DNA from 2 places in the Oikeobacillus pervagus genome. Region 2 is predicted to be linked to the other one. Evidence: a T-box and tRNA genes for the amino acid it is inferred to sense, from the RefSeq annotation. Region 2 holds a T-box; the other holds one or more tRNA genes.

Region 1 (15,588 bases), on a different contig from region 2:
TTGATAGCTTTCATCATTGGGATGCTTGTTAGGTGTTCTTTATATAAATACTTTCTCTTTCCAATACCGATTCCATGCTCCCCTGTACAAGTCCCGTCATGTGCTAAAGCAAAATGGACCATTTCATCATGTAGTTGTTGAACTTTTTCCATTTCTTTCTGGTCATCTACATCCATCGGCAGGATACTATGATCATTTCCATCGCCAACATGACCAAAAATGGCCGCATCAATTTTATACTGATCTGCTAGTTTTCTAGTATTGGTTATAGCTTCAGGCAATTTTGAAATGGGGACACAAATATCTGTAGACATTGGCATAGCGAACAATTCGTCTTACCTCTTCTTTATCAACTGGAAAAACAACAACATCCGGCAATTTTCCTGGATGATAAGATATTCCATGACCATGCTGAATTAAAACCATTTCATTCGTCGAAATTCTACTCTCTTCTCCAACTATTTGAAGCAAATCTTCGCGAAGCTTCAATTAAATCCCCCCTTTTTTAGGATCATCCCGTCCATCTTATTAAAGAAAACATGCGATTTTGGATGGGTTTAGTTTCATTCACTATGGATGAATTATCACGTATCCCATCCATCCAATTAGTAAAATATTTGGAGAAATCAACACCACCGATAGCCATCTTATATTTTTGCTTAGGGATAAAGCGGCCCCGAGGTAAAAGAATGGGAAGATCACCCCCCACCATTCAAAATGTGGCGTTGCAGTTAAGTAGAGTGATAATGGAGTGACTAGTAAGCAAGAAATCACTAGAAATATCGGCCTTTTTAAAATTAAAGCGATAAACGAAAATATAATGGAAGCTATCATAAATGGCCAAAAAAACAACCCCACTCCCGCACCTCCTTTAACCCCTCTATTGTGGAATTTTCTTAAAGCAAAATCAATTCGCCACTGGTCATTAATCTATTGGTAAATAAAGAAACTTATTTAGTTAGTATACTAGATTAATTTGGAGAAATCAACACCACCGATAGCCATCTCATATTTTTGCTTAGGGATAAAGCGGCCCCGAGGTAAAAGAATGGGAAGATCACCCCCCACCATTCAAAATGTGGCGTTGCAGTTAAGTAGAGTGATAATGGAGTGACTAGTAAGCAAGAAATCACTAGAAATATCGGCCTTTTTAAAATTAAAGCGATAAACGAAAATATAATGGAAGCTATCATAAATGGCCAAAAAAACAACCCCACTCCCGCACCTCCTTTAACCCCTCTATTGTGGAATTTTCTTAAAGCAAAATCAATTCGCCACTGGTCATTAATCTATTGGTAAATAAAGAAACTTATTTAGTTAGTATACTAGATTAAATACAAAAAAACCACAAAATGGAAATCTCCATTTTGTGGTTTTTTTCTATGACCCGTACGGGATTCGAACCCGTGTTACCGCCGTGAAAGGGCGGTGTCTTAACCGCTTGACCAACGGGCCATTTATTTGGCTCCGCAGGTAGGATTCGAACCTACGACCGATCGGTTAACAGCCGATAGCTCTACCACTGAGCTACTGCGGAATCATCATCTAATGATGAAATTTTGGAGCGGGTGATGGGAATCGAACCCACGACAACAGCTTGGAAGGCTGTAGTTTTACCACTAAACTACACCCGCTTAAATTGGAGGCGGCAACCGGATTTGAACCGGTGATAAAGGTTTTGCAGACCTCTGCCTTACCACTTGGCTATGCCGCCAACAAGAACTGGGCTAGCAGGATTCGAACCTACGAATGACGGAGTCAAAGTCCGTTGCCTTACCACTTGGCTATAGCCCAATAATATGTAAGTCATTACAGGGGCAGTAGGAATCGAACCCACACTGGAGGTTTTGGAGACCTCTGTTCTACCGTTAAACTATGCCCCTAAATGGTGGAGGGGGGCAGATTCGAACTGCCGAACCCATAGGGAGCGGATTTACAGTCCGCCGCGTTTAGCCACTTCGCTACCCCTCCATTATATGAATGAAATAAGATAAATATTCTGAACGTCTTACAGATCAAACAAAATTTTTTTTAGTAGATTAAGATGAAATATGGTGGCTCAGGACGGAATCGAACCGCCGACACAAGGATTTTCAGTCCTTTGCTCTACCGACTGAGCTACTGAGCCAGTGTATACCATGATGGCGGAGGAAGAGGGATTCGAACCCCCGCGCGGTTTAACCCGCCTGTCGGTTTTCAAGACCGATCCCTTCAGCCGGACTTGGGTATTCCTCCATAAAAGTAAAGATCATAGCGGCGGAGGGAATCGAACCCACGACCTCACGGGTATGAACCGTACGCTCTAGCCAGCTGAGCTACGCCGCCATTATATCGTTCAATATTGGTGGAGCCTAGCGGGATCGAACCGCTGACCTCCTGCGTGCAAAGCAGGCGCTCTCCCAGCTGAGCTAAGGCCCCAAAATGGAAATATAGATAACGCGCCCGAGAGGAGTCGAACCCCTAACCTTTTGATCCGTAGTCAAACGCTCTATCCAATTGAGCTACGGGCGCAAGTGGTGCCGAGAACCGGAATCGAACCGGTACGGTAGTCACCTACCGCAGGATTTTAAGTCCTGTGCGTCTGCCAGTTCCGCCACCCCGGCAAATGGTGAGCCATGAAGGACTCGAACCTTCGACCCTCTGATTAAAAGTCAGATGCTCTACCAACTGAGCTAATGGCTCATTTTATCATAATCATTACACTTATGGTGGAGGATGACGGGATCGAACCGCCGACCCCTTGCTTGTAAGGCAAGTGCTCTCCCAGCTGAGCTAATCCTCCATTCTCAAAATAAAGTAAATCAATTCTTTAAATCGGAAATAAATCCTTTCCAATATAACCTTTTATTACTTATTTTATCTTGTTGCGACGTTTTATATATTATCAGGAATAAAAGTAATAGTCAAGCATTTATGAAATATTTTTTTACACTAGGATGAAACCTTATGAAAATGAATGAAAGATTAAAAGAAAAGATTTGTTTTTCACATATAGATTTGCTTATGGATCGTTTACACAAGCACTTTTCTTACTGTTTTTCATATCATATCAACGAGGAACCCTTGAGGAGGTTTAAAAGTAGATGGATCCCTATTATCAATATTTCAATGCCCCTAATGAAGCCCCAATTAATTTTTATGACTATTCATATGATCGAAAGACCCATGATATTGTGAGTCTTTTTCAAAAAGCCATTAATGGAGAATATACAGCCATTCAATGCTATGGAAAAATCGCCAATATGGCCCCAAATCCGGAAGAGAGAAATCAAATTATCGAAATTAAACAAGATGAAATACGTCATCTACGACAATTCACTCAAATGTATACTACCTTAACCGGACGAAAACCTACTCCACAAATGACAGAACGTTGTCCGACCACTTATCGGGAAGGACTTCATTTCAGTGTAAAAGACGAGCAAGAAACGGTTGATTTCTATCTAGATCTAGCTGAAATGGTATCCGATCAAAAAATGAAACAAATCATTCAAAGAGCAGCCGCTGATGAACAAAATCATGCCGTTTGGTTTTTATATTATTTATTCAGGTTAAAACGCTGAAAAATCAGGCTTCATTCTACGACGAATGAAGCCTCGCTAGATTTTGTCACGTTAACGAACACAAATATCTTGAATCATTGAAGTCGGGTGATCGCGTGGGATCTATGTTTTTAGATGTGTCTGTTTTTCCTCGCTATAATAAACAAATCTAGCTAGGATCCTTTCCCCTTAATGGTTTCAACTTCATTCCCTCGTGTTTCCCAAAAACGACCACAAGTTCCTACCATTTGCATATCATGGTAAATAGTATGTATGCTACATATATACAGGATGAAAGGTGGAGAAATAAAGATGAACATACAGAATGTAAAACAGTTCATGGAGTATCATAATGAAAGATTTACGAAACGAATCATTTTTAAAGAAGGACCCAGCACGACATTTGTCCTGAATTTCAAGCCCGGACAAGAGTTACCTGCACATAAACACCCAAACAGTAATGTTCATTTACTCGTGTTAACTGGCGAGGGAACATTTACAATCGATGGCAAACAGATCAAGGCATCAGAATTAGATTCGCTCATTTGCACAAGTGAGCAAGAACTTTCTTTCAAAAATGACGGGAAAGAAGATGCCAGTCTTTATGTTGTTCTAAGCACTATTCCAAATTGACCAATACACACAAGATCGTTAAAAAATTAGATGGCGATGTCCTTATTTTTGGGGGACATCGCCCTTTTCGGTACGATTCTACCCATCATTCCGACTTTTCGGGTAAAATGGACTCCATAAGAATTCAACATATAAGAAAGGGTCTGTATAAATGAAGAAAAAATATTGTGTCATTGGCGCTGGGATTCTTGGGGCATCTACTGCCTATCATCTAGCAAAGGCCGGGGAAGAAGTCGTGATCATGGATCGTAAAGACAAAGGACAAGCAACAGATGCAGCAGCAGGGATTGTTTGCCCTTGGCTTTCACAACGTCGTAACAAAGCATGGTATAGACTCGCCAAAAATGGGGCGCGTTACTATCCTGAATTAATGACAGATCTTCAAAAAGACGGAGAAGAACACACGGGATATGCCCGAGTCGGAGCCATCAGTCTCCATCATGACCATGAAAAATTACTAGCAATGAAAGAACGGGCATTAAAGCGCCGGGAAGAAGCTCCTGAAATCGGCGAAGTAAAAATCCTCACACCTGAGGAAACCAAAAAAAGATTCCCTCCCCTACTAGAGGGCCTTGGTTCTGTTTTTGTCAGTGGGGCTGCTCGTGTAGATGGTCGAGCATTACGAGATGCGTTAATACGATCTGCTAAACGATATGGGGCTACTTTCATACAGGGGGATGCGAAATTACTACATCATGATAGACAAAAAACAAGTGTTCAAGTGAATGAACATGAAATTATTCCAGAAAAAATAATCATAACAGCTGGAGCTTGGGCAGACGAGTTGTTAAAGCCTCTTGGGATCCAATTTAATGTTTATTTTCAAAAAGCCCAAATTGTCCATTTACATCTCCCCCATACGAAAACAGATACATGGCCAGTGGTCATGCCACCAAGTGATCAATACATATTAGCATTCCAAGATCGGATTATCGCTGGGGCCACTCATGAAAATAATGTAGGTTTCGATCACCGCATGACCGCTAGTGGAATTCATGAAGTCTTGGGAAAGGCATTACATTACGCACCTGGATTAGCAGATAGCACCGTCCTTGAAGTACGAGTCGGATTCCGACCATTTACCCCAGGGTTTCTCCCGATTATTGGACCAATCCCCCAATATAATGAGATCCTCGTGGCAAATGGCCTTGGAGCTTCTGGCCTTACAGTGGGCCCTTATCTTGGATCGGAACTGGCAAAACTAGCATTAGATAGGGAAATGGAGATTGACCTAGCGGATTATGATGTCGAAAACGCCATCGAATAACCCAACCATTCACTCGGGTATGTATACTTTCACTACTCGGGTGAAATATCCTCCCATTAAAATGAGAGAGGTTCTAGCCGCTTATCTAAACAACCGAAATAGAAACATCAACTCAACTCGACTGTTATCTGAATCTATCTCTCTCTCATTTTTAATACGAAATTTCCAAATTCGCCCTATTTATATTTCTGCTTCCAAGGTATTACGCCCCGAACCCCTCCACTAGGATCCAACATATCACCGTCGTATCTTGGAATCAAATGAAGATGAACATGAAAAATCGTTTGCCCAGCCGCTCCCCCACAGTTGATTCCAATATTATAGCCGTGCGGTTCATACTTTTGATCTAAGAGCTTCTTCCCCTTCTCCATTAAGTCATTCATTGCCATCCGTTCCTCTAATGTTGTATCAAAAAAATCACTTACATGACGTTTGGGGATAATTAGAAGATGACCACGACTCACAGGAAACCGATCAAAAAAAGCTAAAGCCCATTGGTTTTCTAATAAAATGATTAATTGTTCTTGATTACAAAAATGACAAGATTGCATGGCATTATCATTCCCCTTTCCTAGCGAAATACTCCATCAGTCGTTTTTCACATACTTCCCTCGTCCAATGAAAAAGGATGTCCTCGTCTTCGTTTAGTACATCAAAATTGAGCTTGAAAATATTTTTTTCAAAAGATATCATCCCTTGGGAAGATCCACTCCATTTAGACATCGGCATTTTGGCGATTAAATTGGCTACTTTCTTTTCCTCATACTTCCATAATGTACGAGAGGATTTATCTGAAAAATCGATTCGCTTTCGATACTCTTTCTCCATCAAATAATGATGAAAAAATGGGGCTATTTCCTCAGGTGTTGTGGATCGATACCAATTATGTTTCCCCTTTTTTAGCATTCCAAGCAATACAATCATTTTATAACTTTTTTGCATGCCTGTTTTTTCGATCTCTTTTAGCCAATTTTCATAACGGATATATAGTTCTATTTCCTTTTCAGTTAATTCTTCCGCCCAATGTAAAAAAGCAAAATAGGATTTAAATTCTTTATAATATTGAATCACTTCGATAGTTCCATTTAAAAATAATTCTTGATATGTAGGACGTCGCCCCAACTCTTCTTTTAATTGCATATAAGCATTTTTCAGCTTTTCTTTACGTGGTTGCCGCTTTTTACGTAGTTCTTCCAATAAATTAATAGATTGTATGTCTAAATTGAATTCACAACTTTCAGGAATGACAGGAGCAATTTTTCTGTTCTTTGTTTTTTTCAACTCAACCTGAAATAGGGATAGCTTTATATCGGCGTTACGGTAGTTCCCAATTAAATCGATAATTACACAATGACTTTTGGAAGAATGAAGTCGCAATCCCCTTCCAATTTGCTGGGTAAAAACAGTTAAAGACTCTGTTGGGCGTGCAAACAAAATCGTATCAACAGATGGGATATCAATCCCTTCATTAAATAAATCAACGGTGAAAATCGCATCCAGTTTCTTCTCTTCTAATTGATTGATTGCCTCCTTTCTTCCTATATCTTGTTGCTTTGAATGTAGACTAACGGTTTGATAACCACTTCGATTAAAAAATTGGGAAAGAAAATTAGCTTGTCTTATTGAAGAGCAAAATATTAATGATCTAGTTTGTTTATGTTCCTCCCAAGCTAATAAAATCTTTTGAGCCATTTCTTCCTTTAGTTGTGCCTGTAGAAGTTGTTCTTGATCATATTTCGAACCTAACCAGCGAATTTGACTATAGTCCGTATCATCATAGACTCCATAATAATGGAAAGGGGCTAACCACCCGCGTTGGACGGCTTCAATAAAATCGATCCTATAGGCAATATTCCCATCGCAAATTGCATATACATCTTTTTGGTCGTTTCGATCTGGTGTTGCTGTTATGCCAAGTAAAAATTCTGGTTGAAAATAATCGATCATTTTTTGATAAGATTGCGAAGCTGCATGATGAAATTCGTCAATTACAATTAAATCAAATTCATCGCGTTTAAAATGTTGCAGATGTTGCTTCATACTTAAAGTAAAAACAGAAGCAAAGATAAAATCTCCATCTTCTTTTAAAAATCCATTGTAAATACCAGAAGTTTTATCAGGGATGACCTTATTAAAAGAGGCTTGAGCTTGATGTAAAATTTCCTCCCGATGGGCAATAAATAATACCCGTTTAAATTTACGAGCAAAAAAGGCGGCTAAATAGGTTTTCCCAAGACCGGTTGCCATCACAACCATTGCCTTGTTGTATCCTTCCTCTATCGTTTGCTCCAACTGGTTTAAAGCCTCTACTTGTGCAAATCGGGGTTCAATGGTTCCATAATGTTCTTTGTTTTCTACTACAAATTCCGAGTTCTTTTTCCTTACTGGTAACATCAAATCTATTTCTTCTGCGCTTGTCCAAGTATGAATAATATTCGGATTTCTTTGATGATATTCCCTATATTCTTTTTCATATGTATGGATCGATTCTTTATTAATAGGGATGGTTTGCTCATGTTGAAATAACTTTGAAAACTCATTTAATGCCTGTTCATATACTTCATGATTTTCGCTAATTGAAATATTCCACTCAATCCCCGTTGTAAAGGCCGATCCGGACAAATTGGATGAACCAACAAAAAGGGTGTTCGCATTTTTTTCCTTTAACAAATAAGCTTTCGGATGAAATGATTTCCCCCCACTCCGAAATAAACGGATTTCCATTTTTTCATGTATTTCATATAACATTTTAAGCGCATCTGGTTGCGTAATATATAAATAATCACCTGTACATACTTTCACTTCTGCCCCACGCTCTACCGCTTTCCACAATGCTTCGGACAATAGTTGAACACCTGACTTCATGACGAAAGAAGTCAACACACAAACAGAATCTGCTTTTTCTATTTTTGGAATTAGTTCCTCCCCTAAATACTCGGTAATAAGCGTTACTTTCGTCATTCGTCCTCAACCTCAATTAAGAAAATTCTTTCTTGAAAGCCTCCACGTTGGACAGCTTTTTGTCTACGAATCTCTTCCAATTTTTCAATATCCGCACCATGAACCTTTACGAGTGAATGGATAATTTCAAATAAATCGGCTAATTCTTCCAATGCTTCTTCATTGGTCGTTGAGTTTAAGTATTCTAGCAATTCTTCCTTACTTCTTCTTCTTTAATTCTGTTATATATTCTTCCTTGTTTAATATTCTCGTTTTACATACTTTTCCTTGGCGTTGTATAATTTCCGGAATATAGTCACGAACAAGTTTGTTGTATATCGGCATTTTTGCACCATCCCCATTCAAATTCTTATCATTATTTTACCATATAGGGTCGTTTTGCTCGCTAATCGAATCACTAAAGACTAACAAATGACCCAAAACGAGAAAAGTCAATGTAAACAAATCGAAATGATAATGATGTGCTTTTGCTATTTGCTCATGTCTTTTTCCTTTACTTTTTTTAAACTTTTTTCCACATATGCTTCCTAGGATTTTTCCATATTCACATCCTTAGAAACTAGAAGATTTATGTTGTTTGTACCATTTGTTTCTCTAGCCGTTTTCTCAGCATTTCTTGTAGTTTTTCTTTTTCAATTTCAAAATTGGCATCGGGAGGTTCTGTTGTTTGGGTTTTGGGTTGATCTGTCTGTTCTATAAACCATTGTGGAAGCTTTTCAACTCGTAGTGATGTTCTTTGAGAGTCTCGTGTTGGATAAGATCTTGTATTGTGGTTTAGTTGCTCAATGGATTGGATATTCTGATTTTCCCAATTTCTTAATATGGCCTCGACATAATTCCAGTTTGTAATTCCCCTATTTGCTGCCATGTTCATTGCATGGAGAACAAGCTCTTCAGATAATTTTTCACTCCATATCGTAATTTTTTTGGTTGTAGACGATGTTCTTTTTCCAAATCCGTTTTGTTCAAAAAAGGTTATAGCTGTTTCATATAAATATTGCTCCTTCATTATTTCTGTCGAATTCTCTGAAGTATTCTCTGTTGTACTATCTGTTAATAGGCGGTTCATTATGACCTGTTCATCCGTCCGTTTTGAACCAAGGATCGGTTCATTTTGAGCCGACATTGGATCCATTTGACCCCCTATTTGTTCATGTTGACCCATCGACTTCTCGTCTGTTTGAATAAGTTCCTCTATTTTTTCATAGTCGATCGTGTACCATTTTGTTTTTCTATTTTTCATAATAAGGATGAATCCCTTTTTTTGCAGACTATTAATCATTCTTTTTAATGTGCTTTCAGACCAAAAGGGGAATTGCTTTTGCCAGCCCCCTAATGTGTTATAAACCCATCTTTTCCCTACATATTGATGTTTGCTTTTTCCTAACCAATAATGTAGCTGCTGAAGAAAAATCGCCTCATTTAATCCTATTTTCACAGCCAATTGTGGTAAAAGGATCATCAGTTTGTCATCGATTAATAATTTTTTCATGGTAAAATCCTCCTTAATTTTTAAATCTTACAGTCACTATAAAAGAAAGATTTTGCCCCTGACAAATTAGCTTTCAGTACTGAAAACAGAAAATATCCCCCCAAAACATATGTTTCCGACTCCAAAACAGGCGATTTTTGATGTTATCAGCTTGAAAGCATTTTTTTAAAAGGAATTAAAAAATCCACGATTTAATAAACCGCAGATAAAAATTTGTAAGCGATTTCATTCAATGAAATACTAAAAAATGATCGAACGAACTTAAGACTGTTCAATTAATAGTCCTTAAGTATGAATGGATTCTGAGTCCTTAACCTCTTCAATCCCCACTTTCCTCTCATTATTTTTATGAAACAGATAATAGGAACCTATGACAATGAGTACTATTAGTAATGTAAGGGCTAACTGGGAGCGCATATGATCAATAAAGGCCATTGCAATCAATATCGTCACAATTCCAAGAATGGTTACATAAGTAAGATAGGGAAATAACCACATCTTCACCTTCAGTCATTCGGGTTGTTCTCTTTCAAGCTTACGGCGCATACGTAAATGGGAAAATGCGATTACAAGATAAACTAACAATGCGATGCCGCCAGAGGCATTTTTTTATTCAAAAATTGGTTTTTTGAGGAATATGGGTGTTGTGAACAATCGCCTGATTATGTCGTTTTTTGTCAAATAATCGATATATTAAAAAAATCGCACATATATTTCAAAAATCGCTCATATCTCTTTGAAAATCGCACATATATTTCAAAGATCGCTCATATCTTCTTGAAAGTCGTGCATATTTCAAAAAGTCGCTCATATCTCCTTGAAAGTCGCACATATATTCAAAAAGTCGCTCATATCTCCTTGAAAGTCGCACATATATTCAAAAAGTCGCTCATATCTCCTTGAAAGTCGCTCATATATTTCAAAAAGTCGCTCATATCTCTTTGAAAATCGCACATATATTTCAAAAGTCGCTCATATCTTCTTGAAAGTCGTGCATAGAACCTCAACTAAAGTGTCCACATATGGTGGTACATCTCATCTTCCTTACTTTTTCCAGTCAAAAGCCCACGATTTACAAAAGAATCGTGGGCTTTCTTCTTTAATACTCTATTTCTTCATAGTCTTTTGGCTGTGGCAATGGCTGTTCTAAATATTTTTTTCCTTTTTCATGATCAATTGGGATGGTTGGATCAAAGGGACTGTTTTTTTTCTTTTGATGTTCTTTGCTTTCCATTGATTCATCACCTCAGCCATAGCCTTTCAATTTTACTATGAGATTATTCGAACAAGTACAAATTCACCAAAATATCCCAATTAATACGATGGCTCCTAAAATGATTCCACCGATTTGCCCCACTAATGTTATTGTTTCACGCCTTTTTTTGATCTCTTGAATGTCCATTTCAATTCGTTGGATGGATTCCTTTAATTCCCGGAACTCTTCTTTCCATTTTGAATTGGATTCTTCTTGAGGATTCACTTTTTCCCCTTCCTTTCTTTTATTCTCACCCCTTCACTATATTGTATTAGGAAAAGTGATTCTTCAGTATCAGCTTTTGTTTCATTCATGGAAAACGTGTTTTGAACTTGGTCGAACTTCTTGCCCTATAGGTCGTACGGGTTCGCTTGTTGTAAAAGCTTCCGGATATCCATAGCTGCCATGTTCACTTAAATCAAGTCCCATTAATTCTTCTTCTTCTGTTACACGAAGGCCATTCATTACTTTTTTCATCATGTATAAAAGGACAAATGAAACGGAGAAGGCATATAGTGCACAAACGATTACGCCCATTGCTTGAACCCCTAGTTGGGTGAATCCTCCGCCATAAAATAACCCTGGCTTCCCTACCGTCGCTAATTCTGGCGTTGCGAAAAACCCTGTGGATAAAGTTCCAAAGATCCCAGCAACCCCATGAACAGATAAAGCATAGATTGGGTCATCAATTTTGCATTTTTCGAAAAATTTTACACTATAGAAAACCAGTACGCCTGCGATCAACCCGATGACAACAGCTGCCCATGTTTCAACGAAGGCACATGATGCGGTTATGGCGACAAGTCCTGCAAGTGCCCCGTTCATGATTGTGGGAATATCGGCCTTTCCTAGCGCAACCCATGAGATTAATAAAGCGCTAATGGCCCCCGCTGCAGCCGCTAAGTTTGTATTCAGCGCCACAAACCCGAAAAATCCATCATCTACACTTAATGTACTCCCTGCGTTAAAACCGAACCACCCAAACCAGAGGATAATGACACCTAATGCTGTATAGACTTGATTATGACCACGTAGATCATTGGCTTTGCCATCATTTTGATATTTTCCAATTCTAGGTTTCAAAAGAATCGAGCCAGCAAATGCAGCCATGGCTCCTGTCAAATGCACGACAGTAGAACCGGCAAAATCTTGTTTTCCATGCTCGGCTAACCAGCCTCCCCCCCAAATCCAATGAGCGACAATGGGGTAAACCAAGCTTGAAAACAAAAGGGCAAATACTAAATACACGGAAAGTTTGGCACGCTCTGCAAACCCTCCAAAGGCAATGGTGAGCGAAATGCCTGCGAATGCTAATTGAAATAAAAAGAAAGTGGCTCCAGAATAATTAGCCCCATCTATTTCTTGACCGGAATAGAAAAAGTCTGACCATCCTACAAAGAAATTAGGATTCTTTCCAAAAATCAATCCATATCCAACAGCCCAAAACATAATGGATGCAATGCTAAAGGTAAACAGCGTCTTTCCTGCGATATGCCCGGCATTTTTCATTCGGGTTGAACCTGCTTCAAGTAGAATAAAACCACCTTGCATGAAAATCACCAAAATGGCTCCTAAAAGAATCCATATACTATTTAATAGATACAATTCATCCATTCAACATTCCCCCTGATCATGATAAAAGAAATGATAAGACCCTCATTTTTTATATGGGGGGGAGAAAATCCCCCCACTATTCCTTTTTCCACTTCCTATTCACTCTTTCCTTGACTTGTAACGAACGATTAGTAAAGTGACAGATATTGTTCACGTTCCCAAGGGTGAACTTGTGTGCGGAACAGGTCCCATTCAATTTGCTTGGCTTCAACGAAATGTTCGAATAAATGACTTCCTAATGCATGGATGATCACTTCATCGCTTTTTAAATTTTCTAGAGCTTCCGCCATATTCGCTGGTAAATCCATAATGCCACTTTCCATTCGCTCTTCTTTTGTCATTACATATATATTGCGGTTCACAGGTTCTGGCGGTGTTAGATTATTTTTGATGCCATCTAATCCTGCGGCGAGTTGAACAGCCATCGCTAAATACGGATTCGCTGATGGATCCACACTTCTAACTTCTACACGAGTACTTAACCCACGTGAAGCTGGAATTCGAATGAGTGGACTTCTATTTTTAGCTGACCAAGCGACATAGCATGGGGCCTCATACCCGGGAACTAATCGCTTATAAGAATTGACGGTTGGATTGGTGATCGCGGTAAAATTCGGCACATGTTTTAAAACCCCTGCGATAAATTGTCTCGCCACATCACTTATTTCCAACGTGCCATTTGGATCATAAAAGACATTTTCTCCATTTTTAAATAATGATAAATTACAATGCATTCCAGACCCGTTCACTCCAAATAATGGCTTTGGCATAAAGGTAGCATGAAGACCATGTTTTCGCGCGATCGTTTTGACGACGAGTTTAAATGTTTGGATATCATCGCAAGCTTTTAATGCGTTTTGATACTTGAAATCAATTTCATGTTGACCAGGGGCCACTTCATGATGGGAAGCTTCAATATCGAATCCCATTTCTTCTAGTTCTAAGACAATATCTCTTCGGCAATTTTCCCCAAGATCGGTTGGCGCTAAGTCAAAATAGCCCCCATGATCATTTAACTCTAAAGTAGGTTCTCCTTTTTCATCTAACTTGAATAAGAAAAATTCAGGTTCAGGGCCGACATTAAAATCTGTGAACCCTAATTGTTGCATTTCCTTTAACATCCTTTTTAAATTATTGCGCGGATCCCCTTCAAATGGCGTTCCATCTGGATGATAAATATCACAAATAAAACGGGCTACTTTCCCTTTTTCAGCTGTCCAAGGAAAAATGACGAACGTGTCCAAATCAGGATATAAATACATATCGGATTCCTCGATCCGAACGAAGCCCTCGATGGAAGAGCCATCAAACATCATTTTATTATCAAGTGCTTTTGATAACTGGCTCACAGGAATTTCCACATTTTTAATCGTTCCAAATAAATCTGTAAACTGTAAACGAATATAACGGACATCTTGTTCCTTTACCATTTGAAAAATTTGCTCAATTTTTGTGTTGTTTGTCATCCTCATTACCTCCAGTTTGTAATAAAATGGAAATCAATATGGTCAAATTGCCCTAGAGCGCGGGAGATCCCCCTCCATTTGCAATTTCCCTGTACAAATATAAGCAGCGGCTCCTCTTTTCCAAACATGATTTTGTTGATCCCAACTTATCGTTAAATCTCCTCCAGGAAGATGAACCGTTGTTTGTTGATGCTTTTCTATTCGATTCGTAAGTGTGGCGGCGACAACTGCCGCACATGCTCCAGTTCCACATGCCATCGTAAGACCTGATCCTCTTTCCCATACGCGATATTTGAATTCCCTTTGATTTTGGATTTCTACAATTCCGACATTCACTCTTTCAGGAAAGAGAGGGGAATATTCAATTTCAGGACCGATTTTTTCTAATGGAACATCATCTACATTGTCAACAAAGAGAATAGCATGGGGGTTTCCCATTGAAACACATGTCATTTCAAATTCCTCATCCCCAATTGAAAAAGGTTCAGCAATCGCCGGGAGAAAAGGATCCCCGATCATCGGAATGGACATTTTGATCCATTGCGGTTCTCCCATATCCACTGTGACGAATTCCACTAATTCATGTTCGTCTATTTCTACTTCTACACGGACGACTCCGCCTAATGTTTCAATTGTGAAACGAGGAGATGTTGTGTATAGATGGTCAAATAGATATTTCGCCACACATCGTAAGCCATTGCCACAATTTTTTCCTTCTGAACCATCAATGTTAAAAATCCGCATTTTGAAATCGGCTATTTTGGAAGGGCAAATTAAAAGGATGCCATCTGATCCAATTCCAAAATTCACATCGGAAACCTTTTTCGAAAGGTAGGAAAAGTCCCCCATTTCGTCCGTAGACTCTAATAAATTGAAAAGAATATATGAGTTCCCAAGACCATGCATTTTTACAAAATCCATCTTACTCCCCCTCTTCAAAAATGAATGGTACTTTTTTCAGTCTTGCTTTTATTTCTCCTATTACTCGCCGTTCTTCTTCCTCCCCGTTTGCTTGGAAGGTGACGGAAAAGCGTACTTCATGGCCGGTTTCATCCCAAGGAACGCTTGAGATTAAATGTTCACGGAGTAAATACTGGCTAAACTCCTCAGCTGTTTGAAAAATAGGTCCTCCTGCAATGGCCTTTGGAACTTTTGTATATAGAAAGAAGGACCCTTTTGGTTTTTTGGCTTGAAAGCCACATTCTCGTAATGCTTCTGCGAGTAAGTGATGCCGTCGTGAATACTTTTCAGCAATTTTCTCCGTCATTTCAGGGTGATGTAAAGCATACGCCGCCGCTTTTTGAATCGCGATAAATTGTCCTGAGTCCATATTGTCTTTTACCGTGGCAAATGCTTTG
Region 2 (15,588 bases):
GAAACGGCTAAGGAAAGAGGATGCGAAATGGCCTCCATAGCTAAGGAGAAAACAGGGGCGATTTCAAAAACGGTGCAAGATCAATCAAATGATTGGATTAGCAAAGTGAAAACATTAAAAAAATCAACAAAAAATGAAGTTGATGAAATCAATGATTCTACAACAGAAGATTGGACAATCAAGCTAGATGAGGCAAAAAAAGCTTTTGATGAAACCGAAAAAGCTTACCAGCAATAATTAAAAGCAAATGTAAAATGAAGAGATATGGCTAGAAATAATAATAAAAGCGGCAAAGTGGATTTTCCATTTGCCGTTTTTTTTATCGTTTTTTTTGTCGCTAATGGCCAAAGGATTTCTAAATGATCACCAGCTTGAATAGGATCGTAAAAGGTCGCTTCTACATTATTCTTTAATAATATAAATGTTCCTTTTGCATTTTCAGGCATATTCACTTCAACATGGCGAAACACATCTTGAAAAATAAAGGAATCGAATTTTTCAGTTCGAACCGTAATTTTATCTTCCATATGAACGAGGTCCTGCTCGGTTAATTTTTGCTTATTTCGGTAAAACTCTGTAATGTTCTTCGTTATGGTAATGTTCTTGCCGTTAAATGTAATCGGAATGGACTGTTTCAATTTGTATTTTTTCAGCTCTGCAATATTTTGAACTGTAAGATGAATCATTTCATAAAATTCGATTTGATCTCCATGCTGAAGTGGATGTGTAATCTCTCCTCTTTTGTTGTTAATCATTAATTTGGCTGAAAACGTTGGAAAGAAGGTCTTTTTCTGGTTTAGATGAATAAAAAAAGGTTTTAGCTCTTTCAACCAATGTTCTTTCTTTTCTTGGATAAAGAGTTCTTGAACTGTTAAAAAACTCGTTTCAATTATATCCCCATCGATCACCCAATCATTATGTTCAACTATTTCACCGTTTTTCATTATCATTAAAGGGATTTCTACTTTTTTCTCATTTAAGAAGACATCTATTCGTTCAGGATCATTAATTAAATCTTTTATTTTAACAGCAGCATCTTTCCCGTCTTCCCCTTTTTTCACGATAATCTGATCGCCGTCTTTTATGGGGTCATCTATTTGGCAAGCATTCCCGTTTTTTAACAAAGTAGGTGGCTGCCCATATTGACCAGGAATGGTGATCAATTGCCCGTTGACTGTAGTCATAATGGCTGCGCCTGGTTTTCCATAAAGTTTGTTCACCTTTATTCCGGATGCGAGCAAGCCATCCCCGACTGTTAAATCCTTCAATTCGAACAGCCGAACAGGTTCTTCATTTAAGTAAATCGTTTTATAGTGAACGGGTGCCTTTCGTGCTGCAATGGCAATGCCGACCGGTGTAACTAGAGTAGGTGCATGAGTTATTTCCGGGTGAATCGTTAAACTTTGGATAGCATCTGATCCTCGAATGGCTACACGATTCGAAGGTAATTGGAGTTTTTCGCTAAGCCGTTTTGGTAATTCAGGTGTTAAACTTCCCCCACCCACAAGCATGACTGCTTTAGGAGGTTGGCCGTTATTCAGTTTCAATATTTCTGTCGCAATAGCATCCGTTAATTTATCAATGGCAGGACTTATTTTTTGGATGACTTCCTTTCGTGGAATCGTACTGTCAAATCCTAATATGTCCGTGATGGTGATTTCTTCATCGGTTATTAAATTTCTTTTAACATTTTCAGCTACTGGAAAATCGAGTAGATACTCATCACTTAGGCTTTCAGTAATTTCGTCTCCCGCAATGGGGACCATTCCATAGGCGATAATCGTATTATGATTGGTCATCGCGATATCAGACGTCCCAGCTCCAATATCCACTAAAGCGACATTTAAACGACGCATGGAGGGGGGGATTAAGATATTAATCGCAGCAATCGGCTCTAATGTAAGTGCCTCCATCTCTAATTGTGAACGATTTAATGCAGCAATTAAGGATTCAACAACAACACGTGGAAGGAAAGTTGCAATAATTTCAACAGAAGCTTCCTCTCCTTGTTGATCAATTAAACTACCAATCTTCTCACCATCTAACCGATAGTAAAGAACAGAATATCCGACACAATAATAATGATAATGCCGATCTGATTGATCTTTACTAGCTGCTTGAGATTGGGCTTTTTGAACGGCAGAAAGCTCCAAGTGAAGAATGTCATCCTTTGTGATGATTGGCTTTCCTTTAATGGAGATGGTTTTCGTTGCGGTTTCTGTTCGTAATGCTCGACCTGCAGCAGCAACGCAGACCCTATGAAGTGGACCGTGTTTTTCTTCCAATATTTCTTTAATCTCAGTAATTAATTTTGAAACAGAAAGAATATCATGGATTTGACCATCAAGCATTGCGCGCTTATCATGTTCTTTCATCGCTATATCAATAACATGGTAACTTTCACCATCCACTTCTAATATAATGCCTACGACAGAACGTGTCCCAATATCAAGGGCAAAGATCTTTTCTTGAGGTTGCAAATATAACACCTACTTTACGAAGTATTCACAAGGTACTTTATCACTTAAAAGCGTTTAATAATTAAAGTAAAATTATCGTGACAATTCAATTTGAATGATTTATAATAATCCTAATATATACAAAAATGTATCACAGTTTTTTCTAATATTAAAGTTTGAAACTTACAATTTTTTCTTCTTAGATCGGACAGCAATGAGCGAATACAAAAAGACAATTGAACGAAAGGATGGATGACAATGAGTAACCGAGGGCTTGAGGAATTAAGAAACTCAGTAGATGAAATCAATCTTAAGCTGCTTGACTTAATAAATGAGCGTGCAAGTCTTGTACAAGAAATTGGACGTGTGAAAGAAAAGCAAGGTGTCAATCGATATGAACCTGTTCGGGAAAGAGATATGCTTAACTTAATTATTGATCATAACGATGGTCCTTTCGAGAATTCAACTATAGAGCATCTTTTTAAGGAAATTTTTAAAGCTGGTTTAGAATTACAGAAGGATGATCACCGAAAAGCTTTACTTGTTTCTCGTAAAAAGAAACCTGAAGACACGATTGTCAACATTAAAGGTGAAAAGGTTGGAAATGGTACACCAACCTTCGTATTCGGACCATGTGCTGTTGAATCATATGACCAAGTGGCTCAGGTAGCTCAAACTATTAAAGATAAGGGCTTAAAATTGATCCGCGGTGGAGCTTATAAACCACGTACATCTCCTTATGATTTCCAAGGGCTAGGTGTGGAAGGTCTTAAGATTTTAAAACAAGTAGCTAAAGAATTTGATCTAGCTGTTGTGAGTGAAATTGTAAACCCTGCTCATATCGAAAAAGCACTTGATTATATTGATGTTATTCAAATCGGTGCTCGTAATATGCATAACTTTGAATTATTAAAAGCCGCTGGCGCTGTGAATAAACCGGTATTATTAAAGCGTGGATTAGCTGCAACAATCGAAGAATTTATTAATGCTGCGGAATATATTATCTCTCAAGGAAATGATCAAATTATCCTTTGTGAACGAGGAATTCGTACGTATGAAAGAGCTACTCGAAATACATTAGATATTTCTGCTGTACCAATCTTAAAACAAGAAACACATTTACCTGTATTTGTTGATGTTACCCATTCAACTGGACGCCGTGATCTATTGTTACCTACAGCTAAAGCTGCTTTAGCTATTGGAGCTGACGGAGTGATGGCAGAGGTGCATCCAGATCCAGCTGTTGCCTTATCAGATTCAGCTCAACAAATGAACTTAAAGCAATTTGATGAATTTTATAATGAAATTCAAAAGTTTATGCCAGTAAGAGCTTAGTACCGATTTCTGGAAAATCTAATGATGCATTAGTAAATGTAAACTCCCTATGACGAATTGTGATAGGGGGTTTTTTCATGGTTAGGAAAATAAAAATGATCAAGGCGCTTTCGCTTTTGAACGTCTAGCTCCAGCGCCTATCGTCTAGCGGATTACTTCGTCTTTTCCCTACGATAAGTCAACATCAGCTCGCAAAACCGTCTCGCTGTGTTTCCTTTATCTTGGTCGAAACCTACGAAATCCGTACGCCGATGAGCAAGGCGCTTCCGCTTTTGTTTTTTATTTTAATATACTTTTTACAAAAAATTGATCTTTCTTTACTTTCTGAAAGTTGGTTAGAAATTGCATAGTTACTGATACTGTCGTATGATAATAAACATAATTTGGTTAAATTAAATCTATATTTCGAAAATATTATGAACTTTTTATGTGGAAAATAACTTCTTTGACTTTTCTCATATAAAATAGAGTGCATAAATGTGGCCTTTTAAGATTAGGAGTGATTGGTGATGAATGTAACAATATATGATGTGGCAAGGGAAGCAAATGTTTCAATGGCTACCGTCTCAAGGGTGGTAAACGGTAATCCCAATGTGAAACCCGCAACAAGGAAAAAAGTATTGGATGTCATCGAAAGACTAGGATATCGCCCGAATGCAGTGGCCCGGGGGTTAGCTAGTAAAAAAACAACGACAGTTGGTGTGATTATTCCTGATATTTCCAATATTTTTTATGCTGAGCTTGTGAGAGGGATAGAAGATATTGCGACAATGTATAAATATAATATTATTCTAAGTAACTCAGATCAAAATAAGGAGAAAGAACTTCATTTATTAAATACAATGCTAGGCAAACAAGTGGATGGAATTGTATTTATGGGAGGACAAATTAGTGAGGGACATGTGACAGAATTTGAGCGCTCTCCTGTTCCTGTCGTGTTGGCTGGGTCTGTAGAACCTTCAGAGAAAATCCCATCTGTTAATATCGATTATAACCGAGCAGCTTATGATGCGGTCTCCTTACTTGTGAAAGAAGGTCATAAAGATATCGCCTTTATCGCAGGTCCTTTTAACGATACGATCAATAAAGAGCTTGTGTTAAGAGGGTATGAGCAAGCACTACAAGATGCCAATCTTCCAATACGTGAAGAGCTGATCGCAGAGGGAGATTATACATATGATTCCGGGATTGAATGTTGGCAAAAATTTTATGAGTCTCCTCTTAAGCCTACAGCGATCTTTGTTAGCAATGATGAAATGGCATTAGGGGTCATTCATGGAGCACAGGATGCTGGGGTAAAAGTCCCGGATGAATTAGAAGTGATCAGTTTCGATAGTTCTCGATTAGCCTTAATGGTACGTCCACAGCTTACGTCAGTCGTACAACCTCTTTATGATATTGGCGCTGTATCGATGAGGCTTTTGACCAAATTTATGAATAAAGAAAAAGTAGAGGATCATATTGTTGTTCTTCCCCATCGAATCGAAAAAAGAGGGTCAACAAAATAAAAAATTTGCCGATATATGTAGTAGAAAGAGTTCTTTAAAGGAAGGAAATAGGGGAATCAATTATGAAAAAAATAGATGCACTTACACCTATTGGACTTTTATTTGGGATTATACTACTTATTTTGGCCATTTTTACAAGTGGTGGGATGTCTGGCTTCAGCTCTTTTTTACACATTCCTTCTTTTCTCATTGTGTTTGGTGGGGTAACGACAGGGCTTTTAATCAGCTTTCCAGTTAAGGATATTAAGCATATATTCGTCGTCATCAAGCAGGCCTTTAATGTCGAAAATTATCAGCTTCAAAGTTTAATCGATATTTTTGTTAAACTTTCAGAAAAGGCACGACGCGAAGGATTGTTAGCCCTCGAAGCCACGGTAGAGGAAGTGGATGATCCCTTTATACGAAAAGGAATTTTATTAGCAGTTGATGGAATTGAGCAAGATATGATTGTCGATATTATGAATGCAGAAATATTAGCATTAGAGGAGCGCCATCGAAAAGGAAGAAGCCTTTTAGAAAAAGCGGGAGATTATGCACCTGCATGGGGAATGGTTGGGACATTAATTGGTCTGGTTTTAATGTTAAATAATTTGAATGACCCAAAGTCATTAGGTCCTAATATGGCCATTGCGATCCTCACGACATTATATGGTTCTTTATTGGCCAATATGGTTTTTATTCCGTTGTCATCCAAGTTGCTCTTAAAAACTGAAAAAGAAGTGTTCTTTAAACAGGTCATTATCGAAGGTGTTATTGGAGTGCAGTCTGGACAAAATCCTAAACTGTTACAGGAAAAACTATATGCCTTTTTATCTGCAGAAGAGAAGAATAAGGTATTTGCTCGTCAGGAATCAGCTGAAAGGACTGTTCAATCATGAATATGCGAAGACGGCCACCTGAAAAACCGAATGGTGCACCGAAGTGGATGGTTACGTTCGCAGACTTAGTAACACTTGTTTTAGTCTTTTTTATTTTACTCTTTTCAATGTCGCAAATTGACCAATTAAAATTTAAAACGATGATTGAATCGTTTAAAGATAAACCGATCATGGAATTCTATCCATCTATTATTCCTGCAGATGAACCTTCTTCTTTACCTAAACCTATAAAAAAAGAAGAAGATGGACAAGGTTCTTTAGATAAGCTGTTAAATGAAGTTCAGGCTTCTCTCAAAGAGTACGGCTTAGAGGAAGTAGCCACAGCCACAAGAACAGAGCGAGGGGTGGTACTCGTTCTTCAGGAGCAAATATTATTTGATACTGCAAAAGCAACTGTGGTCGAGGAGGCTTATCCATTTTTAAAACAGCTTGGAAAAATGTTAGCAGGGAAACCTAATATTGTGAAAATTGAAGGCCATACAGATAATCGACCTATTAAAAATGATCAGTTCCCTTCTAACTGGGAACTTTCAAGTGCCCGTTCCAGCAGTGTGATCCGTTTTTTAGTAGAAAATGAGAATTTAGATCCAAGTCGGTTTATTGCTGTCGGATATGGATCCACTCGACCTGTTGTACCAAATGATAGTGAAGAAAATTTCCAAAAAAATCGGCGAGTGGAAGTGATTATTTCTGATCCAAAATATGATGATAATGACGCTGAATCTACCATGAAATAAAAATTTGAGCAATTGATTCCCCGCCAAGTTTATGGACGGGGATTTTTTAAATTTAAAAAGCAGCAATTGATGAAAGATCTCAATTGTTGCTTTTTAGGCTTGTCTTATTTAAAAAGTAGATGAAAGATTGAATTGAAATTTATTTTTTAGATCTATGTCTAATGGGGTATAGTAGCTTCTCTAATGTCAGCTGATTTTTTTCTTCAATTTCAGCCTTTCTTGGTATTGGTTTATAAATTGTTTCAGCGTCTTCCCATGTAGTTGGAAGGGGAAGGGAGGTTAGCTTCTGCCAATAGGATACCCATTCTTCAGGTAAAGGGCCAGAAAAATGGGAGTTTTCAGTCATCTCTAACCAGATTAACGACCAAGCCCTTGGAACGACTCGCCAAATATCATACCCTCCACCCCCAACAGCAATCCATCTTCCATCACAATATTGATGGGCTATTTGATGAGCTAATTTTGGGATTTGGCGATAGATTTTCATTGTGGCCGATAAATGTGTCAAGGGATCATAATGATGGGAGTCGGCTCCATTTTGAGTTAGGATGACATCTGGTTTAAAGAAATCGGCTATTTCAAGGAATGCTGTTTCATAAGATTGAAGCCAAGATTCGTCTTCTGTAAAAGCATCTAAAGGAAGGTTAAATGAATAGCCATAGCCACGTCCATGTCCTCTTTCATTAATGCTCCCTGTTCCTGGAAATAAGTATCTACCTGTTTCGTGAATGGAAAAGGTACAAACATTTGGGTCATCATAAAATGACCATTGTACACCATCGCCATGATGAGCATCTGTATCGACATACAAAACCCTTGCATGATATTTCTCTTGTAAATATTTAATGGCTACAGAACTATCATTATAAATACAAAAACCAGATGCCTTGCCGCGAAATCCATGATGGAGTCCACCACCTAGATGCAAGGCATGGTTTGATTTCTCTGACATCACATAATCAACGGCTGTTAAAGTGCCCCCTACTAATAGAGAACTAGCATCATGCATGCCGTTGAAGATTGGGGTGTCTTCCGTTCCTAGACCATAACCTTCAGCTATTTCTGGCAACAGTTCTCCTACACTAGCTTTTTTCACTGCTTCAACATAAGCTTTGTCATGGTTCAGCCATAATTCTTCTTCTGATGCGCTTCGAGGTGAAATGATACATTGATCATCAAGTGCGTTCAATTTCCTTAATAAATCGATAGTTAAAGTTAAACGGAATTGATTAAATGGGTGATTTTCCGAAAATTTATAGGATAGCAATTGATCGGAAAATACAAAGACTGCATCATGATTCATGATGAAATCCCAGGCATATTTGGCCAGAGGACCATATACCCGTCTTTCTTCAAGTCATCGATAGTACCAACAGGATTCATCGTCCGAACCCGAAAAACTAAAATTTTATACCGATCATCTGATTTATCAGGGTAAACAAGCACACTGTGGATCATAGAATTTCGTTTTTTAATAATTTTTACAACCTCATAGAGCACACCAGCTTTATTCGGGACTTTGATTTCAAATCTTGAACCAGGTTGATTAGCTCCCGTAAGTTCTACAAATGTCCGCATTACATCCGTTTCTGTCACGATTCCAACAAGTTGATCCTCATTTAAAATAGGTAGACATCCGATATTATGCTCATAAAAGATCACGGCTACATCCTCAACAAAATCTAATGGATGTCCTGTAATTACATCCTTTTTCATGAAAAGATGAATAGGTTTCGATAATAAATCTTCTTGTGATTCTTTTTGTAAAATAGATGGGATAGCTTCTTTTATATCTCGGTCAGAAATAAGTCCGATTAATTTCAAGTTGTTATCAATTACAGGAATATGGCGAATTTTGTTTGTTCTTAATAAATGAAGTGCAGTTTTGATTGTAGCATCTGGTTGAAGGGTAATAAGGTCCTTCTTCATTATTTCTTCTATTATCATTCATTAACCCCCTACATTCAAATTTAACAAAAAATTAATACATAAATCGATTCATGAACCGGAGTTGATCGAATTTCTGGATGGATTCTTGATTCACTCGGTTCCCAACCCTTACCATCAGACAATTTGCTGGATGTGAACTAATTTCTGGATCATCAGTGGCAAACCATTCTAGACCTCCAGCGTTCATCATTCTCTCCATCATCTTTCTGTAGTCCCATACATTCAAACCTGTCCCTTTCAAGTCCCAATGCCAATAATATTCAGTTGTGATGATAATATAATCTTCCATTGCATGGTCCATCATCGACACTTTAAGCAATTGTTTTCCGACAGAACATCCACGAAATTTCGAACTAACTTCTATAGCTCCTAATTCGATAAGATTTTCCATTTTTCCTTCCGACCATCGTTCTAAAGGATCAGGATATAAAAAAGTAACATAACCAACTACGGTATCTTCTTGTTTCGCAATGATGATTCGTCCTTCAGGTAAACTTGCAATTTCTATTAATGCTTTATGTTGTTGTTCGGGTTGTCGAAATGCTACTAAATCCTCATGAAAGTTAAGATTCGACAAGTACTCTGGAGAAACTGGTCCTTCAATTAGTAAGGTTCCCTTCGGAGTCTCGAGTTCCCTAGCATGATAGGATTTAACATGTTTCATTTGGCCACCACCTTAAAATTTCCATAGCTTTATTATACATAAATCTAAGGGGAATAAAGCGTTTTCACAAAGTTTTCAGACATTATTTTCATCGGGTTAGATTTTACCCCCGCAAAACTTGTTCCTAGGATCTGAAAGCACTTTTTTGTAACCATTGTTTTTACGCAACCCCCATTTTTCAAACCATTTCTTACATTCATCAACATACCATCATTGCTTTTAACCATATATACTATACCTATTTTCTTCAAATGATTCTATTGGACTAGTGTAGTTTTTCGATTGTTATAGAAATGCATATTATTTGTCACAGAAAAGACAAATTTATTTACTTTTTTTCTTTTTGTCGTTATGATTGAACTATAGGAAACATTGAATTTGAATATTTCTAAAATTGTGAAAAATCAAAATTTGTTATATAATAAATTTGTAATTTCTTACATAAGGGGGATGGTCAAATGAAGTTGGAAGCGTTACCAGTGATCAAAGGGGATTTTAATTTACAAAATTATGAAGAAACTTACAACACATTTGATTGGCAAGAAACTGAAAAAAATTTCACATGGTCTGAAACTGGAAAAGTCAATATGGCTTACGAGGCGATTGATCGCCATGCAGAGTCTGATCGAAAAGATAAAATTGCACTTTATTACAAAGACCCTGAAAGAAATGAGAAATATACATTTAAAGATATGAAGGATTACACAAATAAAGCGGCAAATGTTTTAAAAACTTATGGAAATGTTTCAAAAGGGGATCGAGTTTTTGTTTTCATGCCGCGTTCACCAGAGCTTTATTTTGCTGTGTTAGGAGCGATCAAAACAGGTGCGATTGTTGGCCCATTATTTGAGGCATTCATGGAGGGGGCTGTACGCGATCGTTTACAGGATAGTGAAGCAAAAGTTCTCGTTACGACACCTGAATTGCTTAAAAGAGTTCCAGTTGATGAACTTCCTGCCTTGAAAACGGTTTTCTTAGTAGGAGAAGGGATTAAGGAAGATGAAAAATATATTAATTTCTTAGAGAAATTAAATCAAGCGAGCGATCAATTTGAAATTGAATGGGTCGATCGAACAGATGGATTGATTTTACATTATACTTCTGGATCCACTGGAAAACCTAAAGGGGTTTTACATGTTCATAATGCTATGATCCAACATTATCAAACAGCAAAATGGGTGTTGGATTTACAGGAAGAGGATATTTATTGGTGCACAGCTGACCCTGGTTGGATTACAGGAACGTCTTACGGAATATTTGGCCCGTGGTTAACAGGAACGACGAATGTCATTGTAGGTGGCCGATTTAAACCTGATAATTGGTATGAAACGATTCAGGACTTTGGTATTACTGTTTGGTATAGCGCTCCTACAGCCTTTCGTATGTTAATGGGAGCTGGAGATGAAATTGTAAAGAAATTTGACTTAAGTTCCCTTCGCCATATTTTATCCGTTGGGGAACCGTTGAATCCTGAAGTAGTTCGCTGGGGAATGAAAGTCTTTAATCTTCGTATTCATGATACTTGGTGGATGACGGAAACGGGTGCACAGCTTATTTGTAATTACCCATGTTTGGAAATTAAACCAGGTTCCATGGGCAAACCAATTCCAGGTGTAGAAGCTGCAATTGTTGATAATCAAGGAAATGTACTGCCACCAAATCGAATGGGGAATTTAGCCATCAAAAAAGGCTGGCCAGCGATGATGCACTCCATCTGGAATAATCCAGAGAAATATGAGTCTTATTTCATGCCTGGTGATTGGTATGTATCAGGTGATTCCGCTTACATGGATGAAGAAGGATATTTTTGGTTCCAAGGTCGTGTTGATGATGTAATTATGACATCTGGAGAGCGTGTTGGACCATTTGAAGTAGAGAGCAAATTGATCGAGCATCCAGCCATTGCTGAAGCGGGGGTTATTGGAAAACCAGATCCAGTTCGGGGGGAAATTATAAAAGCATTTGTTGCGTTAAGAGAGGGAATTGAACAAACGGATGAACTAGTTGAGGAAATTCGCCAATTTGTTAAAACTGGTCTATCAGCACATGCAGCCCCAAGAGAAATTGAATTCCGTGATAAATTGCCGAAAACACGAAGCGGGAAAATTATGCGCAGGGTTTTGAAAGCTTGGGAGCTTGACCTTCCAACTGGAGATTTATCGACAATGGAAGACTAAGAAGAAAAATTTTTATTGAAAAGGGTGTCAACTAAACTGCGACACTCTTTTCTGTTAATTCATTACTCAAAAAAATTTGACATGTAATGGTTCATATGATAAAAATACTTATATATCCAATTGCATAGTGAAAGGCGACGAAAGGATTCAGTAGTTTTACTATCCCTGTTAGTAGAGAGTCGATGGTTGGTGAGAATCGATACAAATAGTAAAACGAATTACCTCCTGGAGCTGTTGTTGTGAAAATCGAAGTAGCGACAAACGGATGAACCGTTACGTATTTAAGTGGAGAATATTTATTATTCTTAAGTTGGGTGGTACCGCGCATACTGCGTCCCTGCATTTTTGCAGGGGCGCTTTTTTGTTTAGGAAACTATAAAATTTAGAACTGTGGATAACCTTTTAAAAAATGTTGTCCACAGCAAGTGGATTTATCCATTTTCTTCCTAAAACACGAAAAATTTTATGGCATAAGGAGAAAGAAAAATGAATTTAATTGAAGAGTTGCAAGGTAGAGGGATTGTTTACCAACAAACAGATGAGAAAGGAATTCAAGAACTTTTAGAAAAAGAAAAGATTGCTCTTTACTGTGGTGTCGATCCGACTGCAGATAGTATGCATATTGGTCATTTGTTACCATTTCTTACATTGCGTCGTTTCCAACAGCATGGTCATAAGCCGATTGTGCTAGTAGGTGGAGCCACCGGAATGATTGGAGATCCTAGTGGAAAAAAAGAAGAACGTAAGCTACAAACGATTGAAACCGTACAACATAATGTTTCATGTATCAAAAAGCAGTTAGAGCGAATTTTTGATTTTGATGGTGAAAACGGAGCGATGATGGTTAACAATTATGATTGGACAGGTTCGATGGATATCGTGACATTCCTCCGCGATTATGGGAAGCATTTTGGAATAAACTATATGTTATCAAAGGATATTGTGTCTTCCCGGTTAGATGTAGGTATTTCTTTTACTGAATTTACCTATACGATTTTACAATCGATGGATTTCTTACATCTATATGAGAATTACCAATGTAAAATGCAAATTGGTGGAAGTGATCAATGGGGCAATATTACAGCCGGTTTAGAGCTGATTCGTAAAATGAAATCTGAAGGAACAAAAGCATACGGATTGACAATTCCACTTGTAACGAAAGCGGATGGAACGAAATTTGGAAAAACAGAAAGTGGTGCGATTTGGTTAGATCCGGAAAAAACAACTCCATATGAATTTTACCAATTTTGGATCAATACCGCAGATGCAGATGTTGTGAAATATTTGAAATACTTTACTTTCTTATCTCTTGATGAAATTGCGGAACTTAAAAAATCTGTTCAAGAAGAACCACATTTAAGAAAAGCACAAAAAGCATTAGCAGAGGAAATGACTCGTCTGATTCATGGAGATGAGGCATTGATGCAAGCTGTGAAAATATCTCAAGCCTTATTTAGTGGAGAAGTAAAAGAATTATCAGCTGAAGAAATTAAGCAAGGGTTTAAAGATGTTCCGTCTTTTGAACTAAAGAGTGAAGAAGAAACTGGATTAGTGGACCTTTTAGTTCAAGCAAAAATTTCTTCATCTAAACGCCAAGCGAGAGAAGATATTCAAAACGGAGCCATCTATATTAATGGGGAACGAGTGACAGATACAGCATACATGTTAGGGGATCACGATAAAATTGAACAACGATTTACCATTATTCGTCGAGGAAAGAAAAAATATTTCTTAATTAAATATTAATGAAAAAAGTTCACCTGTTCAAAGGTGAGCTTTTTAGATATTTTTTCAAAGGATAAAAATCAATTCGTGCACTGTGGGAACTAGCGCAAATCTAATGAGTTATGACGCATATAAACCGAGGAAATAGGCAAAAAACATGGGAAATGATGCATATTCTAACTATTGTGGTGCAAATCTGTTCGGGAAATGTGCATATCCATGAAGTAAGTAGTTTATTGTATATACTACCACAACACCCCCTCTAACAACCTTCCCTAATTATTGGGGGAAGAATAGTGAATTCATAAGGCAAAAGAAAGAAAAAAATCTGTTAACCTCTCAGGTGAATCCCGTCTACACATTATAAAGAATATTTTCCCCAGGTGCCAAATCAAGAATCCTAAAACAATGCTAGTGCCCCAAAGTGCCCCTAAAGTAATACGTTAGTTTACATTAATTTTACACATATCCGGAAAACAACAAAAAGCCCTGAAAAACCTTTAATATCAGGGTTTTCAGGGTCTTAAATACTGAATTACAAAATCTAGTTTTATTAACGAGAGTAATACTCAACGATGAATGCTTCGTTGATTTCAGCAGGAAGTTCAGAACGTTCTGGTAAACGTGTGAATGATCCTTCTAATTTCTCTTCGTCGAAAGTTAAATATTCTGGAACGAAATTGTTCACTTCAAGTGCTTCTTTTACAATAGCAAGATTGCGTGATTTTTCACGAACGCTAATTGTTTGGCCAGGGCGAACTTGGTAAGATGGAATGTCTACACGACCACCATCAACGATAATATGACCATGGTTTACAAGTTGACGTGCTTGACGGCGAGTACGAGCTAAACCAAGGCGGTAAACAAGGTTATCTAGGCGAGATTCAAGAAGGATCATGAAGTTTTCACCATAAACCCCTTTCATTTTACCAGCTTTTACGAAAAGATTACGGAATTGGCGTTCAGTTACTCCGTACATATGACGAAGTTTTTGTTTTTCTTGTAATTGAAGACCATATTCAGATAATTTTTTACGTTGGTTAGGACCATGTTGACCAGGTGCGTATGGGCGCTTTTCTAGTTCTTTACCTGTACCACTTAAAGAAATGCCAAGACGGCGAGATAATTTCCAGCTTGGACCAGTATAACGAGCCATGAAAGACTCCTCCTTTGTTTTTATTTTGTTGTAAAATAAAAACAGGTGTGAAACAACAGTTAAGGCTATTTTGTTTTCATGTACCATCGCCCTAGCAGCAAAGGGTTACGCGATACACCTCAAATTAGTTATAGAACATAATGAAAGTAGTATGGCTGCATCTTTCATTGATCTAATAAGAGGAACAAAATAATCACAAAAGGGTGTTCACAAAGGCTGCATTATTTTACACAAAGTCTATTATAATTTTTATTTAGGAAAGAGTCAAGGATCTGTTGATAAGTATTATAAGTTTATCCGTGTGAGGTTGCTAATTATTCAATTCATGCATATCGCTAGGAAATATGATATAATTTGGTAATGAAAATATATATATATTTCATATACATCTTTACTTAATTTTTTATATAAAATTAAGTCTATTCATCCTTCCGTATGATTTTTCATAAATAAATAAGGAAGGATTTTATGTTAAGGTAAAGCGATCCATAATTGGGATGAATCTTTTATTTTGTAAAAATAGGACGTGGGTGTTTTGAATGGGTCTAAATAATCAAATTGATTTTATATCTATATATAAAATGAAATTATATGATTTTATCATTGCTCAACAACACTTTTGTTTTAGAAGAGAACCATTTATTAAAGGATGGAAAAAGGTGATTAAGGAACTCTTTTCTGCTGAAAAAATTGAAGTATTAAATATGCAGATTAAAAACTATTTGTACCATGATCACCATGCTAATCATTTAATTTCAAATGAAATAAAAGACTTGTTTGGCGAAAAATTCATCATTCGATACAATATACTTCAAAATACGGTTTATTTTTCACAATATTCAATCGGAATTCATTTGGGTAATGAAAAAAAGTCCTTCGGTTATTTATTTATTAAAATGGATCATTCCTTCTTAGATTCTATAACAGAAGATGAGCTTATTTCATTCATTTCGGTCAGTATTGATCTATTTAAAAGCTGTGAAAACCAACATCATATTG

What was found. The T-box of region 2 lies ahead of tyrS (tyrosine--tRNA ligase). A T-box ahead of a tRNA ligase gene usually reads a tRNA of that ligase, here a tRNA-Tyr.
Region 1: it has a tRNA-Tyr gene. The T-box ahead of tyrS (tyrosine--tRNA ligase) is inferred to sense a tRNA for this amino acid. The anticodon was not compared.

What each region holds. Positions count from the first base shown of each region.
Region 1 is NZ_JAUSUC010000036.1:16,176-31,763, reverse strand. It holds gene J2S13_RS12690 (FAD-linked oxidase C-terminal domain-containing protein) at 1-320, opposite strand, end outside; gene J2S13_RS12685 (hypothetical protein) at 274-489, opposite strand; tRNA gene J2S13_RS12680 (tRNA-Glu) at 1,384-1,455, opposite strand; tRNA gene J2S13_RS12675 (tRNA-Asn) at 1,463-1,537, opposite strand; tRNA gene J2S13_RS12670 (tRNA-Gly) at 1,561-1,634, opposite strand; tRNA gene J2S13_RS12665 (tRNA-Cys) at 1,641-1,714, opposite strand; tRNA gene J2S13_RS12660 (tRNA-Gln) at 1,723-1,794, opposite strand; tRNA gene J2S13_RS12655 (tRNA-Trp) at 1,813-1,883, opposite strand; tRNA gene J2S13_RS12650 (tRNA-Tyr) at 1,887-1,971, opposite strand; tRNA gene J2S13_RS12645 (tRNA-Phe) at 2,053-2,128, opposite strand; tRNA gene J2S13_RS12640 (tRNA-Ser) at 2,143-2,235, opposite strand; tRNA gene J2S13_RS12635 (tRNA-Met) at 2,252-2,325, opposite strand; tRNA gene J2S13_RS12630 (tRNA-Ala) at 2,343-2,418, opposite strand; tRNA gene J2S13_RS12625 (tRNA-Arg) at 2,438-2,511, opposite strand; tRNA gene J2S13_RS12620 (tRNA-Leu) at 2,515-2,603, opposite strand; tRNA gene J2S13_RS12615 (tRNA-Lys) at 2,607-2,682, opposite strand; tRNA gene J2S13_RS12610 (tRNA-Val) at 2,707-2,782, opposite strand; gene J2S13_RS12605 (ferritin-like domain-containing protein) at 3,084-3,563, shown strand; gene J2S13_RS12600 (cupin domain-containing protein) at 3,855-4,175, shown strand; gene J2S13_RS12595 (NAD(P)/FAD-dependent oxidoreductase) at 4,327-5,442, shown strand; gene J2S13_RS12590 (HIT family protein) at 5,619-5,993, opposite strand; gene J2S13_RS12585 (DEAD/DEAH box helicase family protein) at 6,001-8,403, opposite strand; partial or broken gene J2S13_RS12580 (nucleoside triphosphate pyrophosphohydrolase) at 8,400-8,727, opposite strand; gene J2S13_RS12575 (DnaD domain-containing protein) at 8,972-9,895, opposite strand; partial or broken gene J2S13_RS12570 (GABA permease) at 10,181-10,501, opposite strand; gene J2S13_RS12565 (hypothetical protein) at 10,995-11,129, opposite strand; gene J2S13_RS12560 (hypothetical protein) at 11,193-11,375, opposite strand; gene J2S13_RS12555 (ammonium transporter) at 11,457-12,764, opposite strand; gene glnA (type I glutamate--ammonia ligase) at 12,893-14,230, opposite strand; gene dapF (diaminopimelate epimerase) at 14,273-15,151, opposite strand; gene J2S13_RS12540 (LL-diaminopimelate aminotransferase) at 15,153-15,588, opposite strand, start outside.
Region 2 is NZ_JAUSUC010000013.1:59,221-74,808, reverse strand. It holds gene J2S13_RS07050 (YtxH domain-containing protein) at 1-237, shown strand, start outside; gene J2S13_RS07045 (cell division protein FtsA) at 225-2,480, opposite strand; gene J2S13_RS07040 (bifunctional 3-deoxy-7-phosphoheptulonate synthase/chorismate mutase) at 2,718-3,794, shown strand; gene ccpA (catabolite control protein A) at 4,304-5,302, shown strand; gene motP (flagellar motor protein MotP) at 5,365-6,180, shown strand; gene motS (flagellar motor protein MotS) at 6,177-6,917, shown strand; gene J2S13_RS07020 (acetoin utilization protein AcuC) at 7,057-8,220, opposite strand; gene J2S13_RS07015 (acetoin utilization AcuB family protein) at 8,217-8,864, opposite strand; gene J2S13_RS07010 (GNAT family N-acetyltransferase) at 8,899-9,531, opposite strand; gene acsA (acetate--CoA ligase) at 9,990-11,708, shown strand; T-box leader at 11,837-12,050, shown strand; gene tyrS (tyrosine--tRNA ligase) at 12,195-13,454, shown strand; gene rpsD (30S ribosomal protein S4) at 13,987-14,589, opposite strand; gene J2S13_RS06990 (sensor domain-containing diguanylate cyclase) at 15,129-15,588, shown strand, end outside.